4 regions of the Solibacillus sp. FSL R7-0668 genome follow, and region 3 is predicted to be linked to each of the others. Evidence: riboswitches for the same ligand, from Rfam matches in the RefSeq annotation. Region 3 holds a riboswitch; each other region holds the start of a gene.
The links. Region 3 has a riboswitch for cobalamin ahead of MKX47_RS02520 (ABC transporter substrate-binding protein). Riboswitches for the same ligand answer to the same signal wherever they lie in the genome.
Positions count from the first base shown of each region.

Region 1: another riboswitch for cobalamin. It lies ahead of cobI (precorrin-2 C(20)-methyltransferase); the one in region 3 lies ahead of MKX47_RS02520 (ABC transporter substrate-binding protein).
Region 2: another riboswitch for cobalamin. It lies ahead of MKX47_RS08005 (ABC transporter substrate-binding protein); the one in region 3 lies ahead of MKX47_RS02520 (ABC transporter substrate-binding protein).
Region 4: another riboswitch for cobalamin. It lies ahead of cobJ (precorrin-3B C(17)-methyltransferase); the one in region 3 lies ahead of MKX47_RS02520 (ABC transporter substrate-binding protein).

Region 1 covers NZ_JBBOUU010000001.1:1,669,019-1,676,402, reverse strand. The annotation lists gene MKX47_RS08105 (ABC transporter substrate-binding protein) at 1-526, opposite strand, end outside; gene MKX47_RS08100 (ABC transporter ATP-binding protein) at 528-1,304, opposite strand; gene MKX47_RS08095 (FecCD family ABC transporter permease) at 1,306-2,346, opposite strand; gene MKX47_RS08090 (class I SAM-dependent methyltransferase) at 2,339-3,175, opposite strand; gene cobA (uroporphyrinogen-III C-methyltransferase) at 3,194-3,952, opposite strand; gene MKX47_RS08080 (precorrin-2 dehydrogenase/sirohydrochlorin ferrochelatase family protein) at 3,949-4,581, opposite strand; gene cobI (precorrin-2 C(20)-methyltransferase) at 4,607-5,311, opposite strand; cobalamin riboswitch at 5,451-5,634, opposite strand; cobalamin riboswitch at 5,851-6,027, shown strand; gene MKX47_RS08070 (energy-coupling factor ABC transporter permease) at 6,152-6,895, shown strand; gene MKX47_RS08065 (energy-coupling factor ABC transporter substrate-binding protein) at 6,897-7,184, shown strand; gene cbiQ (cobalt ECF transporter T component CbiQ) at 7,171-7,384, shown strand, end outside.
Region 2 covers NZ_JBBOUU010000001.1:1,656,908-1,664,291, forward strand. The annotation lists gene cbiB (adenosylcobinamide-phosphate synthase CbiB) at 1-515, shown strand, start outside; gene MKX47_RS07995 (pyridoxal phosphate-dependent aminotransferase) at 472-1,572, shown strand; gene MKX47_RS08000 (histidine phosphatase family protein) at 1,523-2,053, shown strand; cobalamin riboswitch at 2,224-2,412, shown strand; gene MKX47_RS08005 (ABC transporter substrate-binding protein) at 2,610-3,623, shown strand; gene MKX47_RS08010 (FecCD family ABC transporter permease) at 3,645-4,652, shown strand; gene MKX47_RS08015 (ABC transporter ATP-binding protein) at 4,652-5,443, shown strand; gene cobJ (precorrin-3B C(17)-methyltransferase) at 5,494-6,933, shown strand.
Region 3 covers NZ_JBBOUU010000001.1:522,818-530,201, forward strand. The annotation lists gene MKX47_RS02505 (amino acid ABC transporter permease) at 1-263, shown strand, start outside; gene MKX47_RS02510 (IS110 family transposase) at 380-1,657, shown strand; gene MKX47_RS02515 (amino acid ABC transporter ATP-binding protein) at 2,063-2,818, shown strand; cobalamin riboswitch at 2,897-3,081, shown strand; gene MKX47_RS02520 (ABC transporter substrate-binding protein) at 3,264-4,211, shown strand; gene MKX47_RS02525 (FecCD family ABC transporter permease) at 4,201-5,199, shown strand; gene MKX47_RS02530 (adenosylcobinamide amidohydrolase) at 5,199-6,668, shown strand; gene MKX47_RS02535 (cob(I)yrinic acid a,c-diamide adenosyltransferase) at 6,687-7,247, shown strand.
Region 4 covers NZ_JBBOUU010000001.1:1,643,853-1,651,236, reverse strand. The annotation lists gene cobM (precorrin-4 C(11)-methyltransferase) at 1-748, opposite strand, end outside; gene cbiE (precorrin-6y C5,15-methyltransferase (decarboxylating) subunit CbiE) at 745-1,956, opposite strand; gene MKX47_RS07950 (cobalt-precorrin-5B (C(1))-methyltransferase) at 1,931-3,067, opposite strand; gene MKX47_RS07945 (precorrin-8X methylmutase) at 3,042-3,716, opposite strand; gene cobK (precorrin-6A reductase) at 3,697-4,476, opposite strand; gene cobJ (precorrin-3B C(17)-methyltransferase) at 4,485-6,134, opposite strand; cobalamin riboswitch at 6,280-6,464, opposite strand; gene MKX47_RS07930 (ArsR/SmtB family transcription factor) at 6,570-6,887, opposite strand; gene MKX47_RS07925 (cation diffusion facilitator family transporter) at 6,899-7,384, opposite strand, start outside.

The sequences.
Region 1 (7,384 bases), 1.1 Mb from region 3:
AAATTTTAGCGATATTTGTAATATCCTGTTGCACATCCTCTAATGTTGGCGCTACTTTAACAGAAGAAGATTGTAGATAGCTGTTAATGCCTAATGTTTCAAGCTCATCACGAGTTGCAATATTTTTTTCATTAAATGCACTTGCCCATCCACCATATAAAAAATCAGCTTCTGCTGAAATCACTTGTTCTTTAGAAGGATAGCCTTCTGCTAAAACAGGAACTTGTTCATACGCTTCTTGCAAAGGTGCATAAATTTCATTATCTAAGAAAGCTGTTCCTACCATCGAATCTTCTAAGCCAAGCGCTAACATAATTTCCGTTACATGTTGATTTAGTGAAATCGCTTTTGTTGGTGCTTGCTCATAAACCGTTGTCACACCTTCGTTTTCAATTGTGACCGCCTCTTGTTGTACTGGTTCTTCTGCACTCGATTCCTTAATTTCTTTTTCATTATTACATGCGGTTAATACCATCAATGCCAATAACGCTATTGTTGCTACAATTCTCTTTTTTGTAAATTTCATTCTATAATACTCCATTATTGTGATTGATAAAAAATATATGTAATTTTTCTGTATACGGATTTTTTGAAATACCCGCTTTAACAGAAAACACATCCCCTAATAATGCCACAGTTAATAACTTATCTGGGGGGCCTTGTGCCACTAATATTCCATTTTTCATTACAAGCAGTTCATCACAATATGCTGCTGCTAAATTTAAATCATGTAAGGCAGCAATGATGGTGATCGGTAAATTTTTCACGAGCTCCATTAGCTGTAATTGATGCTCTACATCTAAATGGTTTGTAGGCTCATCTAGAACTAAAATATCTGCCTGTTGTGCAAGCGCACGAGCCAACATAACTCTTTTCTTTTCGCCCCCCGATAATTCCTGTAGTGTTCGATTCTCTAAGTGGCTAATATCTGCAAGCTGCATGCATTCTTCGACAATCGAAAAATCCTCTGCCTTATCGGTTGAAAGCCATTTTTTATAAGGTGTGCGCCCCATCAACACTAAATCTCTTACAGTGAAATCAAACAGTAATGTGGATTCTTGACTAACAACCGCCATTTTTTGTGCAAATTTCTTCGCTGAAATATCCCATATTTCATTTTCATGCAGTGTAATTATGCCCGCTGTTTGTTTAAAATGCCGATAAATTATTTTTAACATTGTCGATTTACCACTACCATTTGGACCAATTATTCCGACAAACTGACCCGCTGCTATCTCAAGGGAAATGTGACGTAGAATTTCCTTTTCTTGAACGGAAAATTCAATGTTATCTAGTTTTAACAGCTTAATCACCCTCTCCGAACGTATATCTTTGTCGTCGTAACATCCAAATGAAAAATGGTCCGCCACATAGCGCTGTTAATATTCCAATAGGCATTTCTTCTGGTGCAATAAATACTCGAGCCCCTACATCTGCCCACACAATAAATATGGCTCCTAACAATGCACTAAACGGTAAAACAACTTTATAGTTCGAGCCAACCGCCATCCTTACAATATGGGGAACAACTAACCCAACGAAACCGATGCTTCCACTAACTGCTACTACAACGCCTGTTAGTAACGAAACCGTAATAATAATAAAAATCCTAAAATACTCGACATTTATCCCCATAGTATTAGCCGTTTCTTCTCCTAGTAATAACGCGTTTAATTGGCGATAATTACTCCATAACAAAATAAAAACAACGACTAAAACAATACTTGGAATCACTAAATTAGACCATTTTGCACCAGCTAAACTGCCGAGCATCCAATGCATCACTGCCTGAATGCCCCCTTGCTCCTTCGACATCATTAAAATAAAATTAGTTACTGCACTAAAAACCATTGAAATCGCAATCCCTGCTAATAAAAGCCGTATGACAGATGTTCGCCCATTCACACGTGCTAATAAAAACACTAACGACACCGCTATAATTGCACCTACAAAAGCTGCAAAAGATAAAGCATAGACACCTAAAAAGCTGAACATGCCTAATAAAATCACTGCAGTCGCTCCAACAGAGGCACCCGATGAAACCCCTAAAATGTAAGGATCGGCAATTGAATTTTTTACCAATGCTTGAACAGCGGCTCCACAAATAGCTAATGCCGCACCGACAATGGCTGCTAAAATAACGCGTGGTGTCCGAATTTCCCAAATAATAATTTGCTGTGCATTTGATGCAAATACATTATTAGTGAATCCTAGTTTATAAAACAATACATCAAAAATAAGTGACTGCGTAATCCCTACAGAACCAACTAAAATGCCTCCAATCATAGAAATTGCGAGGATTATACTAAAAAGCAATAAATATACATAAATTTTTCTTTTACTCATGAATTTCTAGCGGCTCCCAGCTAATAATCGCCGCATAAAATATGTGACGGTACTCGATCATACCGTTCTGTTTTTTTATAAATGGTGCTAAGGCAGCCTTTACATGCTCGATATCAAAATGCTCATTCAGTATTTTTTTACTCTGCGCAGCGTATAACGCGTCCTCATTTTCGTAGCGATATATTCGCTCCAGCTTTAGCATTTCACAATCAGCATAAATCCCAAGCTGGTAGAGCATATTGACGATTTGAATATAATCACGACGAGGGTATTTGATTTCATAGCCAAATGTTTTGTGTAGTACCTCGTAATGTGGCTGAATCGGTCCTGTTGTTAGTCCAATAATCGCACGCTTTTTCGCGAGGGCATTCATTTTTAAAAGCGTTTCATTCATTTCATACATGCGATAATAGCAATTCACACCAATGACTACATCATGTGGCTCCAGCACGGCTTCTTCCCATTTTGCATGGACAAACTGTACCCTTTCTTCTTCAACGAAATACTGTTGTAAATAATGGAGCACGCTTTTTGAGCCATCTACTAATGTTAATTTCTCAACATCCTCTTGTAAGGAAAATGTATAGTTACCCCAACCTGGTCCAATCTCGATGCAGCTAGCCTTTTCTGGGATATGGCGCTTCATTTTGTCATAAATTTGTTTGGTATGGGCGTCGGTTTGCTTATACGTTTTCTTTTGCATCGATTGCGCCCAAAATGCTTCTTCTAAATCGTCATTGATCATTCGTTCTGGCATCTTGCCATGCCAATCATGCATACCTGCTTTCCATTGCTGTTCAAAATCGATTGTTAGTGGGGATTCCTTCATCTAATGAATCTCCTTTCATTAGGAAAACGTTTTATTTTCTTGAAACCAAGCAATTTGATCGTGTAATTGCACAACCTCGCCGACTAAAATCATTGCGGGATTTGTAATTTGCGTCGCGGCTATTTGCTCGCGTATTGTAGCAAGCTGGCCTGTGACCGTACGCTGATGATCGGTTGTTCCCCATTCAATTACGGCAACCGGGGTTTGTGCTGATTTGCCATGTGCGATGAGCTTTTCGGTAATGAGTTCAATATTCCCAACCCCCATATAAAAGGCGATTGTATCGATTTGTGCTAACGCATTCCAATGTAAATAATCCTGGCCCTTTTCCTCACGTCCATGCCCCGTCACGATGGCAAAGCTGTTTGAATAATCACGATGCGTCACTGGAATACCAGAATAGGCAGGTGCTGCAATACCCGCCGAAATCCCCGGGACGATTTCAAATAACACATCACGCTCCTTTAAATACAGTGCTTCCTCAGCGCCACGACCAAAAACAAACGGATCGCCCCCCTTTAAACGGACGACTTGCTTATTTCCTTTCGCATGACTTACAAGCGCTTCGTTAATTTCTTGCTGAATAAGCGCGTGCTTTCCAGGTTCTTTGCCACAATAAATTAACTCGGCATCTTTTTTGGCATGCTGTAAAATGACCGGATTGACGAGACGATCATATAAAATCACATCCGCCAACTGAATGCATTCGAGCGCACGAATGGTTAGTAATTTCGGATCTCCTGGACCCGCACCAACGATATATACAAAGCCGTTCACATTGATTCACCCTCTACTAATTGTTGTAAAAATTCCTCACAGCGTTCCAACTGCTCTTGCTGCACCCACTGTAATACTTGTGGCTCCAAAAGGGCTGCTAATGCACGACGCTTGTCTTCCCCTTCGAATCGAGCTAAGATGGTTTGTCTTCCACGCTTTAAAAAAGCAACATAATTTTCATAGCTTGAATCAAATTGCTCACTTAATTGCTGTTTTACTTGTCGGGTAAAGGCTGGGCTTGCTCCAGAAGTGGATACGGTAAGTACAAAATCACCACGGCGGACAACAGCCGGGCTTATAAAATCCATTCGTCCATTGACATCCGCGCGCGTGAACAATTGCCAATGCTGGGTGGCCTGTTCGATTTGATCATTGACTGCCTCATCATTTGTTGTAGCAAAAATGATCATCGCATCATCTAAGTCAGCTGGCTCGAAATATTTATCACGCCAATTTATGACACCTTGTTGAACAAATTGTTGCAAAGTCGCTGTTAGCATTGGGCTAATTACGGTAATGACCGCTTTTGTCGCCAGTAAGCTCTCTATTTTTTGTGTCGCCACATGCCCCCCACCAACAACGACGATTTTTTTATAATCGACATTGAGCATAACAGGGAAATAACTCATCTTCAGTCCTCCTAAGTTGTTACGATTATTTGCGAACAATCATACAAGATAAATAGTTCAAATCCGTGCCGCGTAAGTTTTCAACATCCCAAATTACTTCTTCATCGGACGTCACCTTTGTCACAACATGGGTATTTTTTATTAAATTCATTTCTTCCAGCAAATCTAGCATTTGATCTAATACCTTCGCGATTTTAATAAATACGATGCCATCATGCGTTTCAAGCACTTTACGCATCTCTTCTTTATTCGTCGTTGCGGGAATCATTGCCACATGATCATCGCCATCTGCTAACGGAATATGAAGGCGATTCGCTGTTCCATTAAATGAAGAAATACCTGCAACGGATTGCATCGGTACATCTGGATGCTGTGCTTTCATTAATTTCATCAAATGAATATATGTACTAAATAGCATTGGATCCCCCTCTGTAACAAAGGCTACATCCTTACCTTCCTGTAAATAGGCATAAATTTGTTCGACCGATTTGGCCCATTCCTGCTGTAAGGTGTCCTCATCCTTCGTCATTGGAAATACGAGCCCTAGCATGATTTTTTGCTGTGGGTCTACATAGAGGTCAATAATTTTTTGGGCATAAGATTTACTACCGCGCATTTTTTTCGGGTATGCAATTACAGGACATTCCTTTAATTTTCGAAAAGCTTTAATTGTTACTAATTCGGGATCCCCCGGGCCAACGCCTACTCCGTATAAAGTTCCTAGTGTCATTGTTTACTTCTCCTCTTTAAAAAAATTCATAAAAAAAAGCCTATTTCCGGCAAATGCTAGAAATAGGCATAAACATCCTTATAAGTATATAAAAATACTAAATAAACGTAATGGTCGCCGTCCTTCTCCCACCGAAAAGTCGTGTTGCAATAATAAAGCAGGTTTCCTGGCTCAAGCGTCATTTTACTATCACATCTTCCCATCATTTTGACAGTGATTAATTGTGATTTCATCAGCTATTACAGTAGCGGGGGCTGCATTAGATTTTTACTAATTTCCCTTTTACCTCTTATAAAAAGAGCACTTTATTACAAAAATTATGAAGTTAACGTTACTCTACCATGCTCGTATTATTTTGACAATAACAATTGCCGAACAATTATTACGATTCAAAAGAAAAAGAAGTTAAAACTAGCGAGCTTTCCCCATGAACGACAAATTAGTTTACATATTTCTCGACAAAAACTTCTTTTTTAGAGAATTCAAAAAAATAATGATGACAAATAAAAAAACAAGTGATACTATTTTCTTCACATGGTGAAAATTGAATGATTTTTGGTGCTTTTACGAGCTTAATAGGGAAACCGGTGCAAATCCGGTGCTGTCCCGCAACTGTAACTTGGAGTATTACATAATACGTCACTGCATTTTTATGCGGGAAGACATGTACTACGTTGAAGAGAAGTCAGGAGACCTGCCAACAATTAAGTTATTCAACCCTACGAGGATAGGTGCGTGAAACAAGCTAAACCGCTTGCTTTTTTGTGATGCACTTTTACTCTTAAAAGTGTATTTTTTTATGCACTTTTTTTCATCAAATAAGAAAAAAGGAGTAAAAACATGAAGCAATACTTACCAAAACTTGCTTACTTTGGCGTCGTTTTATTATTTATGCCAAAGCAAGCACATGCCATGCACATTATGGAAGGATTTTTACCAATTGGCTGGGCCATTTTCTGGTTTGCCCTATGCCTACCATTCCTTGTAAAAGGTCTAAACGTAATCCGTTCCATCGTGAAAGAAAATCCAGAAAGTAAATTATTACTTGCCTTATCAGGTGCCTTTACATTCGTCTTATCGGCGTTAAAAATCCCATCTGTAACGGGAAGCTGCTCTCACCCTACTGGTGTTGGGTTAGGCTCGATTTTATTTGGGCCATTTGTGATGAGTGTTTTAGGATCGATCGTTTTATTATTCCAATCTATTTTACTGGCACATGGTGGATTAACGACTTTAGGCGCCAATATTTTCTCCATGTCGATCGTTGGTCCATTTATTGCTGTAGGGGTCTTTAAGCTCGCAACAAAATGGGGATTATCCTTTAGCGTTGCTGTATTTTTCGCAGCCATGCTAGGTGATTTAGGCACCTATGTCATGACTTCTGTCCAATTAGCATTAGCGTTCCCAGCTGAAGTTGGTGGCATTTTAGGCTCATTCCAAAAATTCGCAAGCATCTTTGCGCTTACGCAAATTCCTTTAGCCATTAGTGAAGGATTATTAACTGTCATGATTATGAACTTCTTACAAAAATATAATATGAAGGAATTAGTTCAGCTTCGTATTTTAAAGGCAAGGGAGAGCTAATATGTTAAAGAAAAATTTAATTTTACTTTTAGGTGTCGTTGTTCTGGCAATTATCCCATTATTATTTTTACAGGATGCCGAATTTGGTGGGGCTGATGGTGAAGCCGAAGCAGCCATTACTGAAATCGCAACGAATTACGAGCCATGGTTTAGCGCTATTTGGGAGCCTCCAAGTGGGGAAATTGAAAGTCTATTATTCGTTTTACAAGGCGTGATTGGTGCACTCATTATCGGCTATTTCATTGGCTATATGCGCGGAAAGCATGCGAAGGATCATGCTGAACATTGATTATTTAGCCAGTCATAATGCGCTTCACAAGGTGGTAGCTAGTCAAAAAATGGCGTTAAGCTTTATCGGGCTATTCATCGTAACATTATTTCGAAATAACATTCTGTCGGTTTGGACACTACTCTTTATGAGTAGTGTCATTATCTTTTATGCCAAAATCCCCTGGAAATCCTATGTAAGCTTACTCATTGCACCGATTG
Region 2 (7,384 bases), 1.1 Mb from region 3:
TGACTGCCCCGCTCTTTTATGCGCTGCTATTTGGCGCAACAGGTGCTTGGGGCTATAAAGCAATCAATACGCTGGATTCGATGATTGGCTACAACAATGAACGCTACGCTGATTTTGGCTATTATTCAGCAAAGCTAGATGATATCGCCAATTTTATACCAAGTCGTATTTCGGGCTTTATCATTGTGCTCGTTAGTAAAAATTATTCGAAAAAACCTTTTATGGAGCGCCTAAAGCACTGGCTATGTGATGCCAAAAAGCACCCCAGCCCAAATAGTGGGTATTTAGAAGCCGCAACAGCCTACCAATTAGGGATTCGCTTAGGCGGCTTTAATCGCTACGGTCAAAAGGAATCGTTTCGTGCCTATATGGGGGAGCCGCTCCAGGAAATGGGTAAGCAGCACATTTTACAAGCAATTCAGCAAATGCAGCGCTGTACATATGTATTTTTAGGATTAGGAGGAATCATCTATGCTATTACCTGCACATGGGGCAAATGCGCGGGCTTTATATGAAGCAATGCAAATCGACATGCCAAACGACGTGATCGATGTTAGTGAAAATGTCAACGCAATGGGGATACCAAAAGCGATTCAAGCAATTTGGCCAAACTTACTTAATCAATTAGCAAGCTATCCAAATGAATTGGCAGAGCCCCTCCGCTCGCAGCTTGCACAGCACCATCAATTACAGTGTGAGCAAGTGTTAGTAACAAATGGTGCTGCGGAAGGGTTGATGGTGCTAGCGCAGCATTTTCAGGGACAGGATATATTGGTGCTTGAGCCGTCCTTTTCTGAGTATAAACGCACGCTATCCCAACAAAATTGCACAGTATATACCCTTATTGCAGAGGATATAATCTATTATAAATTTGATATGGATAAATTAAACAGTCAATTGGAAAAGGTCACAGCCTGCTATATTTGTAATCCAAATAATCCAACGGGTGTTGTGCTAGAAAAACAGTGGATTCATCATTTAGTAGCTGCCCATCCACAATGTCTCTTTGTCATTGATGAGGCGTTTATGGATTGGACCGATGAAGCGGAGTCTGTCATTCCATTACTTACAAGCTATTCGAATTTACTTGTCGTCCGTTCGCTGACGAAAATGTATGCACTTGCTGGTGTGCGAATTGGCTATGTGCTCGGTCAGCAAGTTGAAAAATTACGCCCCTATTTACCACATTGGAATGTTAGCTCCATTGCCTTGGCTCTCGGAAGTGAATGCATCAAGCAACAGGAATTTGTTAAAGAATCGGTTGATTATAGTTCTGAATTACTAGCTAAAATGAAGCGCTATTTTCGTTCAATTCAATGTCCATACAGTAATAGTGCCGCGAATTTCTTATTGTTTAAACTTCCCGAGCAATATGATGCCGACCATTTTTTCATATACTTATTAAAGCGGGGAATTGTGCTTCGGCATACGAAAAATTATGCGGGCTTGAATGGACAATGGTTTCGAATTGCAGTAAAAACAGAGGAAATTTGGGCGCGTTGTCAGAAAGAGATGGATCATTATGTCAAAAATTATTCGCTATTATCGCCATTGTCAAACGAGCTGGAATGAACATCAAAAATTGCAGGGCTGGCTGGATTCGCCATTAACGAACCGGGGAATAGCGCAGGCAAAGGCCGTCGAATGGCAGCCGGACATTGTTTTTAGTAGTGATTTGCGGCGGGCGATTACATCTGCTGAATGGATGTTTCCATCAAAAGAAATTCAGCAATGTCGTGCGATTCGGGAAATCTATTTAGCGGATTGGCAAGGGCGGTACATTGTACAATTACAGGAGGATAAAAACTATCAGGCATACAGTCAACATCCGGCATCCTTTATTGCACAAGAACAGGAATCTTTTGAAGCGGTAACGGCGAGAATGCTTCATTTTCATCAACAAGTATCCGCATTGCCGTACGAAAAAATTGCGGTCGTAACACATGGCATGGCCTTAGCCTGCTTGTTGACGGCATTACATGGCGATGAAATTGAAAATGTTTGGGGGTATATGCTGGGAAGTGCCCAGTATGAGGAAATTTCTTTGTTTTGATGCCGATAGAAAATTTATTACCTTATACAGAATAAAATATTTAAGTAAGCGAATTTTTAGTTTTCTTAACTTATACTTCTATTTTGTGAAAATTCCGATATGTTATTTTTGGTTTTTTTTATGGTATGGTATTGTTCGTACAAAATATTACATAGTTGTGTAATGTACAAATTGAATAATTAACATTAGGTTCTTTTTTACAAAGATTAATAGGGAAATTGGTGAAAAGCCAATACAGCCCCCGCTACTGTAATCGCCGATGAAATCAGATAAAATGCCACTGGAAAAATTTCTGGGAAGGTTTCTGAGAGTAAAGTGACGCGAGAAGTCAGGAAACCTGCCTAACTGTTATAGCAATGGACCTTCGGAGGGAAGGGGACGACTAGTTGAAACGATTATTTTTGCTAATGGAGGAATTTTATATTTCAGCCATTATTTTTGCGGAAGTGAATCAAGCATTGGAGAAAATATTCCAAATGTTTACTAAGTATCCCAGCTACGATTGGTCGGGGTACTTTTTTTGTGCCCAAAAATCGACAAATTGGAGGAAAAGAACATGAAAAAAGGAAAATGGGCATCATTATTGACAGTGTTGATGCTATCACTTGGGCTCGCTGCATGCTCAGGAGAAAGTGAAGATGTGAAGGAAACAAAGGCATCTGAACAAACGAATCAGCAAGATGAAAGCGTTGTTAAGGAAGCGCATGGCGTAACAATTACCGACAAGGATGTAACATTCACAGACTCTCGTGGACAAGAAATTACGATTGAAAAAAATCCGCAACGTGTTGTTTCGGTTTTTAACTCATACTTAGATATTTGGATGGCGAGTGGTGGTGAAGTTGTGGGGACTATCGAGCCCTCAGGTGACAAGCCAGTACCAGGAACTGAAAATGCTGAAATCGTTGGAACACTTGGTGCAGTAAGCTTAGAAAAAGTTTTATCTTTAGAGCCTGATGTTGTAATTGTTAACGGGAACTCTGCACACCATATGGAATTAGTACCAAGCTTTGAGCAAAATGGTATTAAAGTGATTGCGTTAGACTTTGTTTTTAAAGCAGATTACTATAAATTAGCGCGTGTCTTTACGGCACTGACAGAGCGTGAGGATTTATACGAAGCAAATGTAGCACAGGTGAATGAAGCCATTGAAAAAATCATTGCGGAGTCACCAACGGATAAAAATTATAAAGTGCTATTAATGATGGCAAGTGGTAAATCAATTACAGCACGTGGGACAGATTCCTATGTAGGAGAAATGTTAAAGGATTTACATACGACGAATATTGCGGATGTATCGAACAATTTATTAAGCGAAACCTCATTTAGTATGGAAAAAATTATTGAAGAGGATCCAGACTTCATTTTCGTTCAAACAACAGGAAGTGATATGGATGTTGTATACGATAAATTAAAGCAAGATGTAGAGTCAAATCCAGCTTGGGCATCTTTACAAGCAGTAAAGAATGATCGCTACATTTTCTTACCAAAAGATATTTATATGTATAAAGCAAACCAGCGCTACGCAGAGGCATATGAAGGTTTAGCACAGCACTTATACGGTGAATAATCGAATTCGTAGGTGAATCGGATGACTACAACAGAAAAGGTTGAACATAAAAAGCACCGCTTATGGGCATTAATTAGTTTTGCCATTTTACTTATTATTAGTATTTTTGTAAGCATTGGCTTTGGGGCTGTGAAAATCGGTCCTATGGAGATTGTTCATATATTGTTGCATAAGCCTGAGGGGATGCAATATCAAATTATTTATAATGTCCGTCTCCCTCGTACGATTGTTGCAGGGCTTGTTGGGATTTCGCTAGCATTATCGGGGGCAATTTTACAAGGGATTATGCGAAATCCATTGGCAGGACCAAACATTATCGGGGTATCCTCAGGTGCAGGGCTTGTAGCATTAGTTATTCTAATGCTCTATCCCTCACTGTATTATTTTGTTCCATTTGGTGCATTTTTAGGTGCATTGGCAACAACACTCTTTATCTATGCACTTGCATGGAAGGATGGCGTATTACCGACACGAATGATTCTAGCAGGTGTTGCCATTTCCTCCTTATTAGGTGCGGGTATCAATTCCTTGCTAACTTTTTATCCAGACCGTGTCGCAGGCGCAATTCACTTCTTAGTTGGTGGATTATCAGCAGTAACATGGCAAGATGTTTTACTTGTTTTACCGTATTCTTTATTTGGCATTGTGTTGCTCTTGATGATTTCAAACAAATTAAATATTTTAATGCTGGGTGATGAGGTGGCAACAGGGCTTGGATTAAATGTTGAACGAACACGCTTTTTATTCATTGCATTATCTTCATTGCTCGCAGGGAGCGCGGTCAGTGTGGTTGGTCTACTTGGTTTTGTTGGATTAATTGTGCCACATATTGCACGCCTCTTTGTTGGCTCGGATTATCGATATTTATTTCCAGGATCGATTCTGTTAGGTGCGGGAGTGCTGATTTTATGTGATACGCTCGCTCGGACGATGTTTGCACCGATTGAAATTCCAGTAGGGATCATCATGTCGGCATTAGGCGGACCATTTTTCTTACATTTATTAAGAAAACGTGAGGTGAAGCATTAATGGGAATTACGACAGAAAATCTCATTGTAAAATATGGAGAAAAATTTGCACTAAAAAATGCAAACTTCACCGTAAATGATGGAGAAGTCGTGACAATCATCGGTCCAAACGGTTCAGGGAAAACGACGCTCATTAAAGCGATTACCCGCTGTGTGAAAATTGATGCTGGTAAGATATTACTGAACAATGAGTCATTGCAAGCAATCCATACAAAAAAAATTGCACAAGAAGTGGCTATTTTACCACAGAAAAAAACGATAACCGGTGATATTCGCGTGGAAACACTCGTATCATATGGGCGTTATCCGCATATGAAATTTGGAAAGCGACTAAAAAAAGAAGATTGGGATATTGTTGACTGGGCACTTGAGAAAACAGGCTTAATGCATTTACGCTACCGCTATGTAGAAACATTATCTGGTGGTGAACAGCAACGTGCATGGATTGCGATGGCATTAGCCCAACGTTCAAAAATATTAGTGCTCGATGAACCAACGACCTTTTTAGATGTTTCGTTCCAGGTTGAAGTAATGGAGCTCATAAAGGAATTAAACGAGACATTGAAAATAACGGTTGTCATGGTGCTCCATGATTTAAATCATGCGGCGCGTTATTCAGATAAATTATATGTGGTAAAGGATGGGGAGATTCTAGTACAAGGTGCACCACGCGATATTCTTCAATCCCCGCTATTACAAAAGGTCTTTCATATTGATTCTGAAATTTATGAAGATATAAGAGGCGATAGTCCATTTTTCATTCCATACAAATTAGAAAATCGTGAAGAGTAGCTTCTTCACGATTCATTTTTTATAGGATAAGAAAGGTAGAGGTGTTATTCATGCAAAAAGGTAAAATTTACGTTATTGGCTGTGGTCCTGGCGCATATGGACAATTAACAATCGATGCGCTAGAGGCCGTTCGTCAAAGCCATATTATTATGAGCTACAAAACATATACGGAGCTACTATCGGATGTCCTTACAAATCAAATAATTATTCCAACCGGGATGACAGAAAATGTTGAGCAGGCATATGATGCCATTGACAAGGCTTTAGAAGGAAATACAGTTGCGATTTTATCGAGTGGTGATGCTAGTATTTATGGAATGTCGGGTATGCTATATGAGGCGCTTCATGAGAGAAATGAAACAACGATCGACATTGAGATATTGCCTGGAATTTCGGCTTTAAGTGCCTGTGCCAGCTTAGTTGGTGCGCCCTTCATGCACGATCATTGCGCAATTAGCCTCAATGAGAAAACAACCCCATGGGAAATTATTGAAAAGCGTATCGAAGCGGCGGCAATGGGGGATTTTGTTCTCGCATTTTATAACCCGAAAACAGGCTATCAAACACCCCAGTTGTTAAAAGTGCAGGCAATTTTATTGGCTTATCGCAATCCTAATACACCTGTAGGCATTGTGCGCGGTGCATTCCGTACGTTCCAAGAAGTTCATGTAACAACGGTTGAAAAGATGCATGAGCAGGATATCGGAATGGTCACTACTATTTTCATTGGCAATCACCATACCTATTTGAGAGATGGCGTAATGGTTACACCACGTAGCTATCAGCAAAGCTTCACGATTGGAGAAAAGAGGGAGGTTGCCCCGGTAGAGCAAGTGTCAAGTCCTACTGTAAGTACAGCAAGAATAGTAAATTTACCAAAATTTGATTCAATTTTTGAAGTAGCGATTAGTCCAGGTGTAGCTAATAAATTTTACAGCACGCAGCAGCTTGCAACGCTCTCACAATTAATTGCAGATAAGGGTACGATTGAATATACCGCGGATCATAAAATGATTGTTAAAGTACCAACGGATGATCCAAAACCTTTATTAGAAAAGCTAGAGCAAGCACAGTTTTTAGTGTCGCCAGTGGGGCATGTCGTAAATATTAAAGCATGTGATTTTTGTCATGGGGAGAAAATTGAGGCATTACCTTATGCTGAAGAACTAGAGCAGCAATTAGGTGGATTAAAGGTACCGATGCCGCTTAATATTGGCTTTAATGGTTGTTCAATGACATGTTACGGAGCCGTTTTTGATGATATAGGCATTGTCTATCGTAAGCGAAACTTTGATTTATACATTGGGGCAAAATCAATTAGTAAAACGGCACATGCCGCAAAATTTGTAGCAGAGGGTATTGCTATGGAAGAGCTGGTTCCTACTGTCGTTCGTGTTGTGAAAGAGTATCAGCAAAATGCTAATAATAATGAACGTCTATATCAATATTTTAGACGTAAAAAAGAGATTGCTGGTTTTGATTATTATTAATTGAATGATGGCTATAATCCTTTGTAAAAAACGAAAATAATGTTTTCAACAAGAGTAAAGAGCATGTAGAGTAAACACTTGCCTCACCTGCTCTTTTTGGCCTGCACTTGAAAACAACTCACCTATCCTAGCAGCATTTTTTATAGTACTATAGAAAATAATACATTATTACCATTTCGATTTGAAATTTCTTTAAAACAGAGTTAGTAGCAAATGAAAAGCAAATTTGAGCTGATATTATCACTGGGAGTTACGCCAAAGCAGGCGATACATAAGTAATTAGTCGAATCTACTATAACAAGTACTATTACGAAAGTTGAGGTACAAAAAGCGAATGACCTTGTGCAAACACTGAGGATGATGAGTGGATAAATTATTGGATGCACTGACCCAGTTTTGACGGTGCAAAGTCCAATATTTTTCATTGACCTTATGCAAAAGCTTGTGGGAG
Region 3 (7,384 bases):
TCATTATTCCACAGGCGCTTGTTTCCGCGATGCCTAATTTGTGCACAGCAACGATTAACTTAATTAAAGCGACATCGCTTGGCTATGCGATTTCCTTGCAAGAAATTACGTTAAAGGCCAAGGTAGAGGCAAATTTAGGCTACAACTATTTAGAAGCCTATCTTGATATATTTGTTGTTTATCTACTTATTTGTATGACAGTAGAATATTTATTTAAATGGTCTGAAAAACGGTTAAGTCGTTATAAGGTAGCGACTGTATAAGGAGCATTCCTGTTAGAAGAATTTTCAGGGACTTGAAAAGAAAAAAGCCCTCTCGTATGATGTTTGAGTGTCAACCAGACAATTGACTCGCACATCTACAGAGAGGACTTACAACAATGAATTTTAATACGAATGAAAAAATTAATCAAGTTTCTGAAAATACGTTAGTCATTGGCATCGATATTGCCAAGCATAAGCACTTCGCTTGTGCTGTGGATGATCGCGGTCGCGTGCTCCAAAAATCATTTCCTATCGTGCAATCACGTATCGGATTTGAAGCGTTTTATGAGCGTCTGCTTACGTTAAAAACGGCACATGAAAAACAAGAAATCCTCGTTGGTTTCGAGCCAACTGGTCACTACTGGATGAACTTAGCGGCGTTTTTAACACACTATGGGATTCCGTTTGTGATGGTCAATCCGATGCACGTCAATCGCTCGAAAGAACTCGACGACAACCTGCAGACGAAAAATGACCAAAAAGATGCGCTTGTCATCGCCCGTCTAATGCGAGATGGACGCTTTAGCTATCCTCGTCTTTTAGAAGGCGTGGAAGCGGAATTACGAAATGGTGCGACGTTGCGTTCAAAAATTCAAGAGGATTTAAACGCCCTTCAAAACCGCATCATTCGTTGGTTAGACCGTTTCTTCCCAGAGTTTACACAAGTCTTTAAAAATTTTGGAAAAATGGCGTATGCGGTGCTGGAAAAAACGCCGCTGCCAATGGATATTCAAGGGAAAACACCGGAAGAACTGCTCTTCCTTTATCGCCAAGTAGACGGGATGAAAAGTCCTCAACTACCGAAAGCGAAACAATTAGTCGAACTGGCACCTCATTCAATTGGACTGACGGAAGGACTGGTGATGGCCCGTTATGAAATCGCCACACTGCTTTCTCAAGTGAAACTAATGCAGGCACAGCTCGATGAATTGACTGTACAATTAACGGAATTAGCGAAACAAATGACGGATTATGACTACCTAGCATCTGTACCCGGAATCGGCGATGTCACGATTGTCGAATTACTATCAGAAGTCGGTTCGCTCACGCAATATACGCATCCACGCCAATTAATCAAACTCGCGGGACTCACATTGCGTGAAAACTCTTCAGGTAAACAAACCGGACAAAAACGGATTTCTAAACGTGGAAGACGCAAACTTCGCGCCCTCCTATTCCGTGTCATGATGCCATTGATTCAACATAATCTAGCGTTTAAAGCGTTACACGAACATTACACCACACGCACCAACAATCCACTGCGTAAAAAGCAATCGATTGTCGTCCTGTGTGGGAAGTTACTGAAGATTTTACATGCCTTGTGTAACAAGAAAATTTATTTTAATCCAGACCAAATGATGAACGATTTCACCCAGCTTCAAACGGCTGCGTAAGCGACACCATCAGAAGTCACAAACAAGAGGATGACACGGAGAAGCCGGCACTATTTCCACCATTCGACCGTGCGAATCGCAAAGAGTCCCTAAGGGAGCATCGCCAGCCTCTGCCTTATGAATAGACCGAACGAAGGAATGTACGCGCATCAGACGCCTAGAGATATGGGAGGGTCCGTCATCATAAGCAACGCAGAGATCCAAAAGTGCATCGATATAGCGCACAGGATCAGAGGGATAATTACCATTTACTGGTTTATCCTATAGCGAAGCGTACGGACTGTTTGTAAAAAAAATCAAGAATTACAAAATAACGATAGATGTACGTGTCGAAAAATATTTTTTGGACACTCGAAAACGGTGCAAACCATTGATATATCAACATTTATAGAGGGAGGGGATAGCATGCTGGAAGTAAAAAATGTGCATAAAACTTTTGGTGGAAATGAAGTGTTAAAAGGGGTCGATTTAACGATAGCTAAAGGCGATGTAGTTGTCATTTTAGGGCCGAGTGGTTCAGGGAAAACGACCTTGCTACGCTGCATAAATTTTTTAGAGCATGCAGATGTGGGGACTGCCCATTTTGATGAAATTGCGGTGGATCTACATAAAGCCTCGAAAAAGGATATTTTGGCTATTCGTAAAAAAACGGCTTTCGTCTTTCAAAATTATAATTTGTTTAATAATAAAACTGCGCTTGAAAATGTGGCAGAAGGTTTAATTATTGGGCGCGGCATGAAAAAGGATCAGGCCTATGACATTTCGAAAACAGCGCTCGATAAAGTCGGATTATCGGCGAAATATGATGCTTACCCAAGTCAGCTATCAGGAGGCCAACAGCAGCGTGTCGGTATTGCACGCGCGGTCGCCTTAAATCCAGATATTATTTTATTTGACGAACCCACTTCTGCACTCGATCCAGAATTGGTTGGCGAAGTGCTAACGGTGATGAAGGATATCGCAAAAGAAGGGACAACAATGCTCGTAGTGACACATGAAATGTCATTTGCTAAGGAGGTGGCCAACCGGATAATTTTCATGGATGGTGGTCATGTTATCGAAGAGGGCTCACCACATGAAATATTCGTGCAGCCAAAAGAAGACCGCACAAAGCAATTTCTACGCCGCGTCCTACCAGAAGAATACACGTATCATATTTAATGAATTAAGAGGAATTATCTGAAAATAAGTATAAGTTTGCGTACAAAACGAAATTTATCCGCTATAATAAAAGATAAATTTCATATCGATTGTAAAGGTTCTTATTCAACAATAAGAAGTAATAGGGAAATCGGTTAAATGCCGATGCGGTCCCGCCACTGTAAATGCGAGTTTAAAGCATGATGCCACTGTATCATACGGGAAGGCGCTATTAAACGTTTGAACGCATAAGCCAGGAGACCTGCCTTTATAATGCCCAAAGATACGCCTACGAGGATAGGATGTGGCAGATAAGTTCCGGTTAGTTGAATTTTATTTGCATACGTAAAGCTTCCTTCTCATATGAGGTGGGGCTTTTTCTTTTTGCTAAATAACAGGTGATCAGGGCTTATGAAACAATGAGCACAGTAGATGTGTTTTCTAAATCCAAGGAGGCAGTTTTACAATGAAAAAATGGCAAGCACTTTCTTCAGTAGCCGTATTAACAGTAGCATTAGCAGCATGCGGCGAGGAAGAAGCAGACAAAGTAAAAGAAAATGAAACTACCGAGGCAACAGAGCAAGCCCAATTTCCAATTACACAAATGGATGCATTAGGCAAAGATATTACAATCAAAAAAGCTCCGGAGCGTATTATTTCACTCGTTCCATCAAATACAGAAATCTTATTTGGCTTAGGCTTAAACGATCAAATTATTGGTGTTTCTGACAATGACACATACCCAGAGGAAGCGTTAACGAAGGAAAAGGTTGGCGGCATGGAATTTAATTTAGAGCAACTCATTGCCTTAGAACCCGATTTAGTATTGGCGCATGAATCAGGTATGTATAGCTTTAATGAAGAAGCGATTGCACAGCTAGAAGCAGTTGGGATTCCGGTATTTGTTGTGAAAGATGCTAAAACATTTGAAGAAACATATACGACGATTGAGCAAATTGGGCGTTTGACAAATAAGGTACAAGAAGCGAACGATATTATCGCTTCAATGAAAGAAGACATTGAAGAAATCGAAGTGAAGGTGGCAGACTTAGAAGAAAAGTCGGTATTTATCGTTGTTGGTACAGACCCTGACCTTTATGCAGCAGGGCAGGATACCTTTATTAATGAAATGTTAGAAGTACTAAATGTGGAAAATGCTGTACCCGAACTAGGCTGGCCAATGTATAGCGCTGAGCAATTCGTCAGCAGTAACCCAGATGTTATTTTAGCGACGTATGAAAATGATATTGAGGAACTTACAACAAATGATGCCTATGCAGAGATGACTGCGGTGAAAAACAGCAACGTAAAATTAGTGGATGCGGATACGACAAGTCGTCAAGGTCCACGTCTAGTGGAGGGCATTGAATCGATCGCGGAGGCTATTTATCCAGAGGTATTTAATGAACAGTAAATATTCAATCGCCTATATTTTATCGATTGGATTACTTTTAGCGAGTATGTGGATTGGGATTTCATTTGGTTCGGTCGACATTCCGCTCTCTACTCTGTGGGATAAAACGACAGACCCCGTTGCCTACAGCATTCTTTGGAAAATACGAATGCCACGTGTTATTTTAGCGGCATTAATTGGTGCGTCTCTTGCAATTGCGGGAGCTGCCTTCCAAGGTTTGCTGAAAAATCCATTAGCAGACCCGTATACACTAGGCGTTTCCTCGGGAGCTTCTGTTGGGGCTGTAATGACGATTTTTTTAGGTATTTCGATTCCATTCCTTGGCTCGTTTACGCTCCCAATCTTTAGTATGCTAGGCGCGGCGATAACAATTGTCATCGTGCTTCTGTTTGCTCGTTTAGTAGACCGTACGATGAAAATGGAAACATTGATTTTAACTGGAATTATTTTTAGTTCATTTTTAGGTGCCTGTATTTCATTGATGGTAGCATTGACGGGCGAGCAGCTGCGTGAAATTATCGGCTGGTTACTTGGTAGTGTGTCGATGCGTGGCTGGCCCTATGTGAGAATGGTTATACCGTTTATGATCATTGGCGCATTAATTATTTGGCTGAATCGTCGCGAGCTAAATGCAATGGTTTACGGTGAGGAGCGCGCGCAATATTTAGGAGTCAATGTAAAGCGTAGTAAATATATGATTTTAGCAGGAGGCTCGATTTTGACGGGTGCTGCGGTTGCGGCGTCAGGAACGATTGGCTTTGTTGGGTTAGTTGTGCCGCATATGATTCGTATTTTAATTGGTGCAGATCATCGACATTTGCTCAGCCTTTCGTTTTTAAATGGCGCGAGTTTGCTCGTAATTTGTGATTTAGTGTCGCGTACGATTATCGCGCCAATCGAATTGCCGATAGGTGTCATTACGTCCTTTATAGGTGCACCAGTATTTGCGTATATTTTCTTTAAGCAACGTAGAAAGGGTGTTGCATAATGTTACAGGTAAATGACTTAAGCGGTGGCTATAGCGGCAAGAGTGTTGTGAAAAATGTGACGTTTCACGTGAAAAAAGGTCGAATTTTGGGGATACTAGGTCCGAATGGTAGCGGAAAATCGACATTATTAAAAATGATTAGCGGCATTATTAATCCCACTACGGGTGAAGTATTAATCGAAAATCAGCCGATTAAAAGCTATGATGTGAAGCAACTAGCCAAAAAAATGGCGGTGCTCCCACAATTAAATGCGAGTACATTTTCAAATCGTGTTTATGATGCGGTTTCACTAGGTCGTTACCCCCATCAAACAGGCTTTTTTTCGACTTGGTCAGATGTGGATGAACAGATGGTACAGCATGCTATGGAAAGCACCGGTGTTACGCGCTACAAGGAGCATTATTTAGAGTTTTTATCTGGCGGCGAGCAGCAACGTGTATTTATCGCACAGGCACTGGCTCAAAACTCGGAGCTCCTTCTGCTGGATGAACCAACGAATCATCTAGATATCGCGCATCAAAAGCAAATTTTAGATATGATTCGTCTGCAAGTAGAACAGCATGGACTAACGGTTGTGTCGATTTTCCACGATATCAACTTAGCCTCGTTATATTGTGATGAATTACTACTGTTAGAAGATGGCGAAGTGCGCGCATATGGCTTGCCACATGAGGTCATTTTACAGCAGCAAATTGCCGATGTATATAAGGCGCGAGTTGCAACGTATCCACATCCAGAAGTACCAAAGCCACAAATTACAATGCTGCCTACGAATGAATTACAGCGTGAGGAAGCGCGAATTCAAGTAGCGAATTTTACAATTACGAACGCATATATTCAATTAAAAGCAAATGCACCATTAAAGGTCATTTCATCAGCAGTGCATAATGCAGGAATAGGCTGGTATGATACATTTTTAAATCGTTCGATTGCGCCAGACTATGATATATACAGTGTAGAAGAAGAGACGGTTAACTTTTTAGTAGCTAATCATTTTGCGCCGACGAGTACGGTTGTGATGCTGACCGCTGTAGCCACAAAATGTGTGGAAATTCAGTCGTTTACACAGCATGATTTAGAAGTAATCATTATGGTAACAGCGGGTGTTGGCAATAGTGTCGATGTGACGAAGACTTATTTACGCGATGAAGAGCCGCATGCTGGAACGATTAATACATGGGTAGTCATTAATGGTAAGCTAACAGATGAAGCCTTTATTCAAGCGATGATTACCGCAACGGAAGCAAAAACAAAGGCACTCGCGGATCAGCAAATTAAAGATGCCGTGACAGGTACGATTGCAACGAGTACCGCGACAGATAGCATACTGATTGCAGCAACACAGCAAGGGCAAGAGCTACCCTATGCAGGACCTATTACAGAAATCGGTAAATTAATCGGGCGCGGTGTTTTCGAAACGACGATAGCGGCAATAAAAAAGTATCAGCAATTCATTGAACATGAGTGAAAGGGAAGGGTGAGTGCGATGAAATTATACACAAAGCAAGGGGACACGGGGAAAACAAGCATAATCGGGGGTCGTGTTGACAAAGATCATTTACGCGTCGAGGCATATGGGACAATTGATGAACTGAATTCCTTTATCGGAAAAGCCGTTTCAGAGCTAAATCAGGAGAAATTTGAAGACCTTATCAAAGATTTAACAGCCATTCAGCATGAGTTATTCGATGGTGGCGGCGATTTAGCGAATGTCATGAAAGAGCGTCATTATAAGCTGAAAGAGGAGCCAATTACGATTTTAGAAGAGCGAATTGATGTGCTTTCAGAAGAGGCACCAGCGCTACAGCGTTTTATTTTGCCAGGTGGTGCACCCGCAGCAGCAACGCTTCATATTGCACGTACGGTAGCGCGTCGAGCCGAACGTCAAACGGTGTCCTTAATGAAGGAAATTGAAGACGTCTCACCGGTTGTCCAAAAATATTTAAACCGTTTATCGGATTATTTATTCGCGGCGGCACGTGTTGTCAACCATCGCTTAGATATTCCGGATGTCGAGTATATTCGTAGCGCCAACGTATTTAAATAATGTAAAAATGCTAGCTTAAACAATGAAAATTGTCGAGCTAGCATTTTTTGTGTATTCATTTAATTTTCAGAATTAATGACGAATTTTGTTGACTGAATGCTCATTCATAATTACAATGGATTTATAGATTAATATGG
Region 4 (7,384 bases), 1.1 Mb from region 3:
GTGTAAATGTCGCATCATAAAGCTTGGAACGATAATCCTTTTCATGAATATTAGGGTCCAATGCCCAGCCAGCTAAAATCATCGCATGCTTGCGAATTCCATTGACGCGCATCGCCTCGTCTAATTGTCCGATTGTTGTGTGGACGATTTTTTGATCTGGCCAAGAAGCGCGCTGTACAACAGCAACCGGGGTATTTTCTGACCAGCCCGCTGTAACTAATTCTTTCGTAATCTTTTTCGTCAACGTTGCACTTAGAAACATTGCAATTGTACAATGATGGCTTGCTAAATCGCGCAATTGTTCACGCTCTGGCACCGGTGTACGGCCTTCTGCTCGGGTTAAGATAAGCGTTTGTGTTAAATCGGGAATCGTTAATTCTGCGCCAACAGCTGCGGCAGATGCAAATACCGAGCTAACACCTGGAATGACTTCATAGCCAATGTCCTGCTGTTTTAAAAGCGCCACCTGCTCCATTGTTGCACCGTACATCGCTGGGTCTCCTGTATGTAAACGTACGACCATTTTCCCTGCATTGACGCGTTCAACGATGCAATCCACCATCTCTTGCAAATGCATGCCGGCTGTTCGAATAATTTCAGCTGTTTCAGAAGCCTTTGCAACCAATTCCTCACTTACTAATGAATCGGTATACATGACAACATCCGCCTGTTGCAATAATTTTAAGCCCTTCACCGTAATTAGATCTGGGTCACCCGGTCCTGCGCCAACAATCCAAATTTTTCTCATGAATGCTCACCTTCCATCTCCTGTATTTTCCGTGCTGTAACAATAAATATCGGCGTTAGCGGTTGCAGACGAGTAAGATTTAAGATGGGTTTACTACGCGCAATCGAAGCTTGAATAAAGCTTACGTCACAATGAAGCGACTTAAAAATTCTTTGGGCATCGACTAGGTTTTCTAACGTTGCCAAATTTATGACAATACGACCATTTGGCTTTAGGCGCTTCACACATACCTCCAGTAGCTCCTCCATATTTCCGCCTGTGCCACCAATGAAAATGGCATCGGGGTCTGGGAATTCGTCTAAGCGTGCAGGTGCCTTGCCTAAAATGGCCGTTATATCCGCGCGGTGACGTAATTGATTTTGCATACAATTTTCTAAATCATACTCATTTTTTTCAATGGCATATACTTGCCCTTCTCGTGCTTGTTTCGCCATTTCGATTGCAACAGACCCTGTGCATGTCCCAATATCCCACGCAACACTGTCTATTTGTAGCTCTAATGCATGCAGCGATAACACGCGAATTTCCTTTTTAGTCACTAATCCTTTTTCAGGTTTACGTTGAATAAACGCATCATCATCGATTCCCATTGTGGAAAGCTGTACAGGCATGCGTTGCTTTAAAATAACGACGTTTAGTGGATAAAACTGCGCGTTTTCCATTTCATCTAATGTGAAATGACGGCAGCGTTCATTTTCGCCTTCTAAATTTTCTGCCACAAAAGCATCATATTCGGTCATGCCAAACGCTTTTAAATACGTCGCAATCGCGTTTGGAGAGTTTGTTTCATCCGTTAAAATGGCGACCTTTTTTTGACCGTCAATTTTTTGCGCCAAGCCTTTCATTGACCGTCCGTGTACACTCGTTACATACGCATCTTGCCAGCTTTCCTGCAATTTTGTAAATGCTAATTGGATGGAGCTTGTATGCGGATAAATTTCGATCGCTAGCTTTTTAGCTAATACATTTCCTAAACCGTAAAACAACGGATCCCCTGAAACTAAAATGACGACATTGCGTGTCTCGAGCTGTAATTTTTCTACAAGTGGCTTGATTCCGCCTTTAATCGGTATTTTTTCTCCTTGATACTGTGGAAAAAACGCTAAATGCCGTTCACCGCCAACAAGTACTGCACTTTGTTCAATCCAATCCATATATTGTGGTAATAGATTTTCAATACCGCTATCCCCGATACCAATCATCTTCATCCAATTTGTCAATATTCTCAGCCTTTCCTAGTTGCTCTCCATTCATTGCATAAAGCGTTGTGGAGACCGTTAGTTTTCCTTTTGCATGATCAAGCGCATAATAACAGCAATTGCGACAGAGCGCCTCAAAGAAACCAGTATTTTCCTGCATAATTTCGCCTGCCTGTGAAGCGGTATTTGCATGAAGAATTTCGAATATTTGCTCGTCAGTCGCCCCAGATTTTTTGGCCATTTCCGCTAAAAACGCTAAGCTTACAGGCGCACTTTTGGAATGCACCATCATGACCCCCTGTGCGACCTTCGAAAATTTCCCCATCATGCCGACAAGCGAGACATTGGGTATAGCCTTACGTGCAATATGCTTGAGCGTAAAGCCGACAAAGTCCCCCATCTCAATGAATGCTTCTTCTGGCAAATCGGGGTATTGCTTCATCGCATATTTTTCACTGCGCCCTCCCGTTGTAATGACTAAATGATCGCAGCCAGCCTCTTTTGCGACGCTAATAGCCTGTACAATACTTGCCATATAGGCAGAGCTTGAAAAAGGTACGACGGTTCCCCGTGTTCCTAAGATGGAAATGCCACCAATAATCCCGAGTCGACCATTCAATGTTTTCTTGGCAATTTCTTCACCCTCTGGAACCGAAATGATGACTTCAATCCCTTGCTCTAATTGAAATTGCGCCACCATTTCATCCACAACACCAAAAATCATTTTTCTTGGCACTGGGTTAATTGCGGCTTCACCGACTGCAACGGGCAATCCGGGCTTCGTTACACGCCCTACCCCGATGCCTCCATCTAAATGAACACCTATTTTTTCGACGAAGCGTACCGTGCTTTGAATTTTCGCCTGATGTGTTGCATCTGGGTCATCCCCGGCATCTTTAATCGTCTCACACATCACTTCATTATCTTTCACTACATAAGATGCCACTTTAAAGGTGGCATCTTGCCCAACAGGTAAATGAATGGTTACATCATTTGGTATTTCCCCTGTCACAAGCGCATGCAAGGCTGCTTTTGTCATTGCCGTAGCACAAGCTCCTGTTGTATAGCCATGCCGCATTTGTGATGGGTCTTTCTTATTCCGCTTGCTTTCTACGTTCATCTGCCATAAGTGAGATGGCATTGAGTGCTGCAACGGTAACGGTACTGCCACCTTTTCTTCCTACGTTTGTAATGAATGGAATGCCTTCTAAAATGGCTAACTCTGCCTTCGATTCCGCAGCCGATACGAATCCTACTGGCATCCCGATAATTAAATCTGGTTTTGCCAAGCCCTCTTTAATTAGGCGAATTAACTCAAGTAATGCAGTAGGTGCATTGCCAATCGCATAAATGCCACCCTCTTGAAGCTGCGTTGCTTTTTGCATAGAAATGATTGCGCGTGTTGTCCCTAATTTTTTGGCCTCAATCGAAACGTCCTCATCCGCGATATAGCAATGCAAATCCCCACCATGCTTTTGGAATCGCTTACGTCCCGAGCCACTTTCAATCATTTGTACATCTGCAACGACATGACGCCCCGCTAAAATTGACTGAATTCCTGCTTCGATCGCATCCTCCGTAAAAATCATGCTGCGTCCTAATTCAAAGTCCGCCGATGCATGAATGACACGACGAACAACTAACCATTCCTCATCTGAAAAAGGATGCTCGCCCATTTCCTCTGCGATAATCGAGAAGCTATAGTCGTAAATTTTGTCTGGATCAACCGTTAGTGGTACGAAATCCGTATTAAAGTTCATATTTGCCATTGATAATGCCCCCTAATTTTTCTTGTACTTCCTCAAATGAAGTACATTTATTTGCATAGTGTATTTTTGGTCGCTTGATTAAAATGACTGGGATGCCTAGCTCGAGGGCTGCCTCCATTTTTTCATCAACCGAACCAACCTTGCCACTTTCCTTTGTAATAACAAGCGTTGTGTCATATTGCTTATAAAGCGCCGTGTTTAGCTCTTTTGAAAATGGACCTTGAATCGCTATGATATCGCGCTGTATCACGCCCAGTGCATCACATTTTTCCATATTTTCTTTGTTTGGCAGCATACGACATACAACGCGGATATTTTCTTGACCTAATAATTTTGCTGTAAAGATTGCTAACGTTTTACTGCCTGTTGTCAGCATGATTGTCCCCACATGCGTAGTAGCTAATTGTGCCGCCTCTTCATATGTTTCAACTTCCGTTACAAGTGGATCAACAAACTCTTGCGTTGGACGCTCGTAACGAATATAAGGAATTCCATTTTCTTGTGCCGCAGCCATTGCCGTTTTCGATGCTTCTTCTGCATAAGGATGACTGGCATCGATAATAACTTGAACCTGTTTATCACTAATCAACTCGGTCATTTGTTGTACAGATAATCGTCCAACATGATATGGAATTCCTTGCTGTTGTAAGCTAGATGCTGCCGAATCTGTGACAACTGTTGCGATTAATTCATAGCCCTTTTGTTTCAATTTCACGGCTAACTCCCGTGCGTCGCTTGTACCCGCTAAAAATAAAATCATGCTTCCTCCTAGTCCCCGCAAGGCGCTTCTTCTACTTTAATTTTGCATGCCATATCGACATACTCGAAGTTTAAGATTTTTTTTACGCGTTTAAAGTATTTAAAGAAACGTTCATTTGGATGTGCATTTGCTTGATAATCCGCAACAATCTCAGTTAATAATGGAATTAATTGTTCGGGTGCTAGACCTTCTAAAACAGGCTGAGCTGCATGTGCTGTACGCCCGACTGGTTTTGAGCCGATAAATAAATCGAATCTTTTCTTGCGATAGACGATGCCAATATCGTCGAATACAGCACGGTAACACGCCATGCCACAGCCGTTGATCCCAACATGCAATTCTTTCGGCATCTTCAAGCCACCAAGCGTTTCCATAATCTTTTCCGCGTACGGGATGGATTCAGCTTTTTCGCCATAGCAAAAATCACAGGCCTTCACGATGACAACATCCCCCACCGGTTGGACGAGCAATCCGGTTTGTTCAACCGTTGCTACAATTTTTTGTGGATCCATGCTTGGTACTTTAACCACAAGACGGTGATCTGGTGTATATTCCATCGTACCTTTTTCGCCTACAATTTCAGCTAATGTCACCATTTGCTGTGGGGTAATCATTTTATTGGCAACCCCTGGAGACACAGCAAATTCAAAAATGGACTCCTGCTTTTGCTGCACTAAAAAAGGATTTTCCACCTTTTCCTCTGGTCGAACAAGCGCCAATGCTTCATTCGCTAATTGCAATGAGCTCCATTCCGTTACGCTCACATTCGTTGTTTTTTTCTCAATCGCCTCTATTTTTTCAAAGCCTTCCTTTGCCTCACCTGTTTCTTGGTCTAATGCCCATGGTTCGGCTTCCTTCTTCAAGCGTTGGTGTGGTTTTAATAGTTGCTTTTCTTCACCTAATGTATATTTTCGCTGATAGCCACGCGGTGTGATGATTTTATTGTCATAGTAAAAGGTAGAGGAATTTCCTACAACAACAGTCGTCAGCATGCCTATATCATGCTCTAACATTTCGGCAAGTGTTGTTAACACAATATCCTGAGTATCGCGATAGGCTGCCTTCACCAATCCAACCGGCGTATCGGGCGCACGATATTTCAACAAAATGCGTTGCGCTTCTACGATTTGTCTTGTTCGTCTACCTGATTTAGGATTGTAAAACGCAACGACAAAATCGGCCATTGCTGCTGCTTCAATTCGCTTTTCAATCACTGTCCACGGTGTTAAATGGTCACTCAAGCTAATCGTACAGCTATCATGCATAACGGGGGCACCAAGCAAACTTGCACAAGAGTTAATCGCGGAAATCCCCGGCACTACTTCCACTTCAATACCCGTTGCCTCTGTCCAGCCCTTTTCAATTAGCACCTCATATACAAGACCGGCCATCCCGTAAACACCTGAGTCTCCACTTGAAATAACCGATACGATACTTCCTGCCTCTGCCTGCTTAACCGCTTCTTGTGCACGCGAGACTTCCTCAGTCATCCCTGTACTTACAATCGTTTTTGCCGTTACTAAATGTTCAATCAAGTCCACATATGTTTTATAGCCCATAATGTGTTCACTTTGTTGCAGTGCATCGACTGCACGCTTTGTAATATGCTCTCGATCACCAGGACCAAAGCCAACAACAAAAATTTTTCCCTTTTGCATCCAAACACCCTCCGTATAGAAATGAAAAAATGCCCGCACCTACTTTTTAGAAAAAGAGGTACGGGCAAGTGAAATTGTATACGGATTAGTATAAAAAAACACAAAAACATGATCATGTTTCGCCTACACTTCTCCCTCCGAAAAGTAAGTATCGTTTAAATAAGCAGGTTTCCTGGCTCAAGCTTCATTTTACTTTCACATCTTCCCATCGATTGACAGTGATTGTTGTGATTTCATCAGCATTTACAGTAGCGGGGGCTGCATTAGATTTTCACTAATTTCCCTTTTACCTTACATAAAAATGTAAGCACTCATTTAAATTGCAAATTATTTAATTAACATTCTTAAAGTAACATACTTCATTGGTATTGGATATAATTTTTTCACTTTTATAACAATTCATGTATAAATCTAAGAGATATCCGGCGTATTGTATTATTCATGTTTCGCATGATCAATCGCCTGATGCAATAAATTCATTACATGCTCATCATCACTTGAATAGAACATTGTTGTCCCTTCACGTCTAAACTTGACGAGGCGTAAATTTTTTAAAAACCGCAGCTGGTGTGACACTGTAGATTGGCTTAAATTCAAGCTTTCTGCTAGATCGTTTACGGCATATTCTTTACAGCATAATAAGTTTAATATTCGAATACGTGTTGGATCACTTAATGCTTTGAAGGTCTGAGATACTACAAATAAGGTTTCTTCATCTAATTCATGGCGTACTTGATCCATTTGCTCGTTCATAAATTGCCTCCTTAATGATGGTGATGGTGATGTCCACCTGCTTCAGCCTTTACCGTACAATACACAGAATCGCCATGTTTATGGCTACTATCTTCCATCTGAATAGTCGCGTGTTGAATATTGGCGTGTAATAGTTCGTGTTCAATATGTGCGATAATGGCACTACCTTCTTTTATTGTTAAGGCATCATCCAATACAATATGACAAGTCAATGCGTGTAAGCCACTCGTAACCGCCCAAATATGAAGATCATGAACGCTGCGCACCTGCTCATGTCCTTGAATAATGTTGAGTACGTCTTCACTATTGACCACTGTTGGTGTTCCTTCCATTAACACATGTAGTGAATTTTTCGTTACGGAATAGCCACCACGTAATACAAGCAGTGCTACAATAACACTTGCCAGTGGATCTGCCCAGCCAAATCCGAAAAACATCATTAACAATGCAGCAATAATCGCCCCTACCGAACCAAGCATATCACTAATTACGTGTAA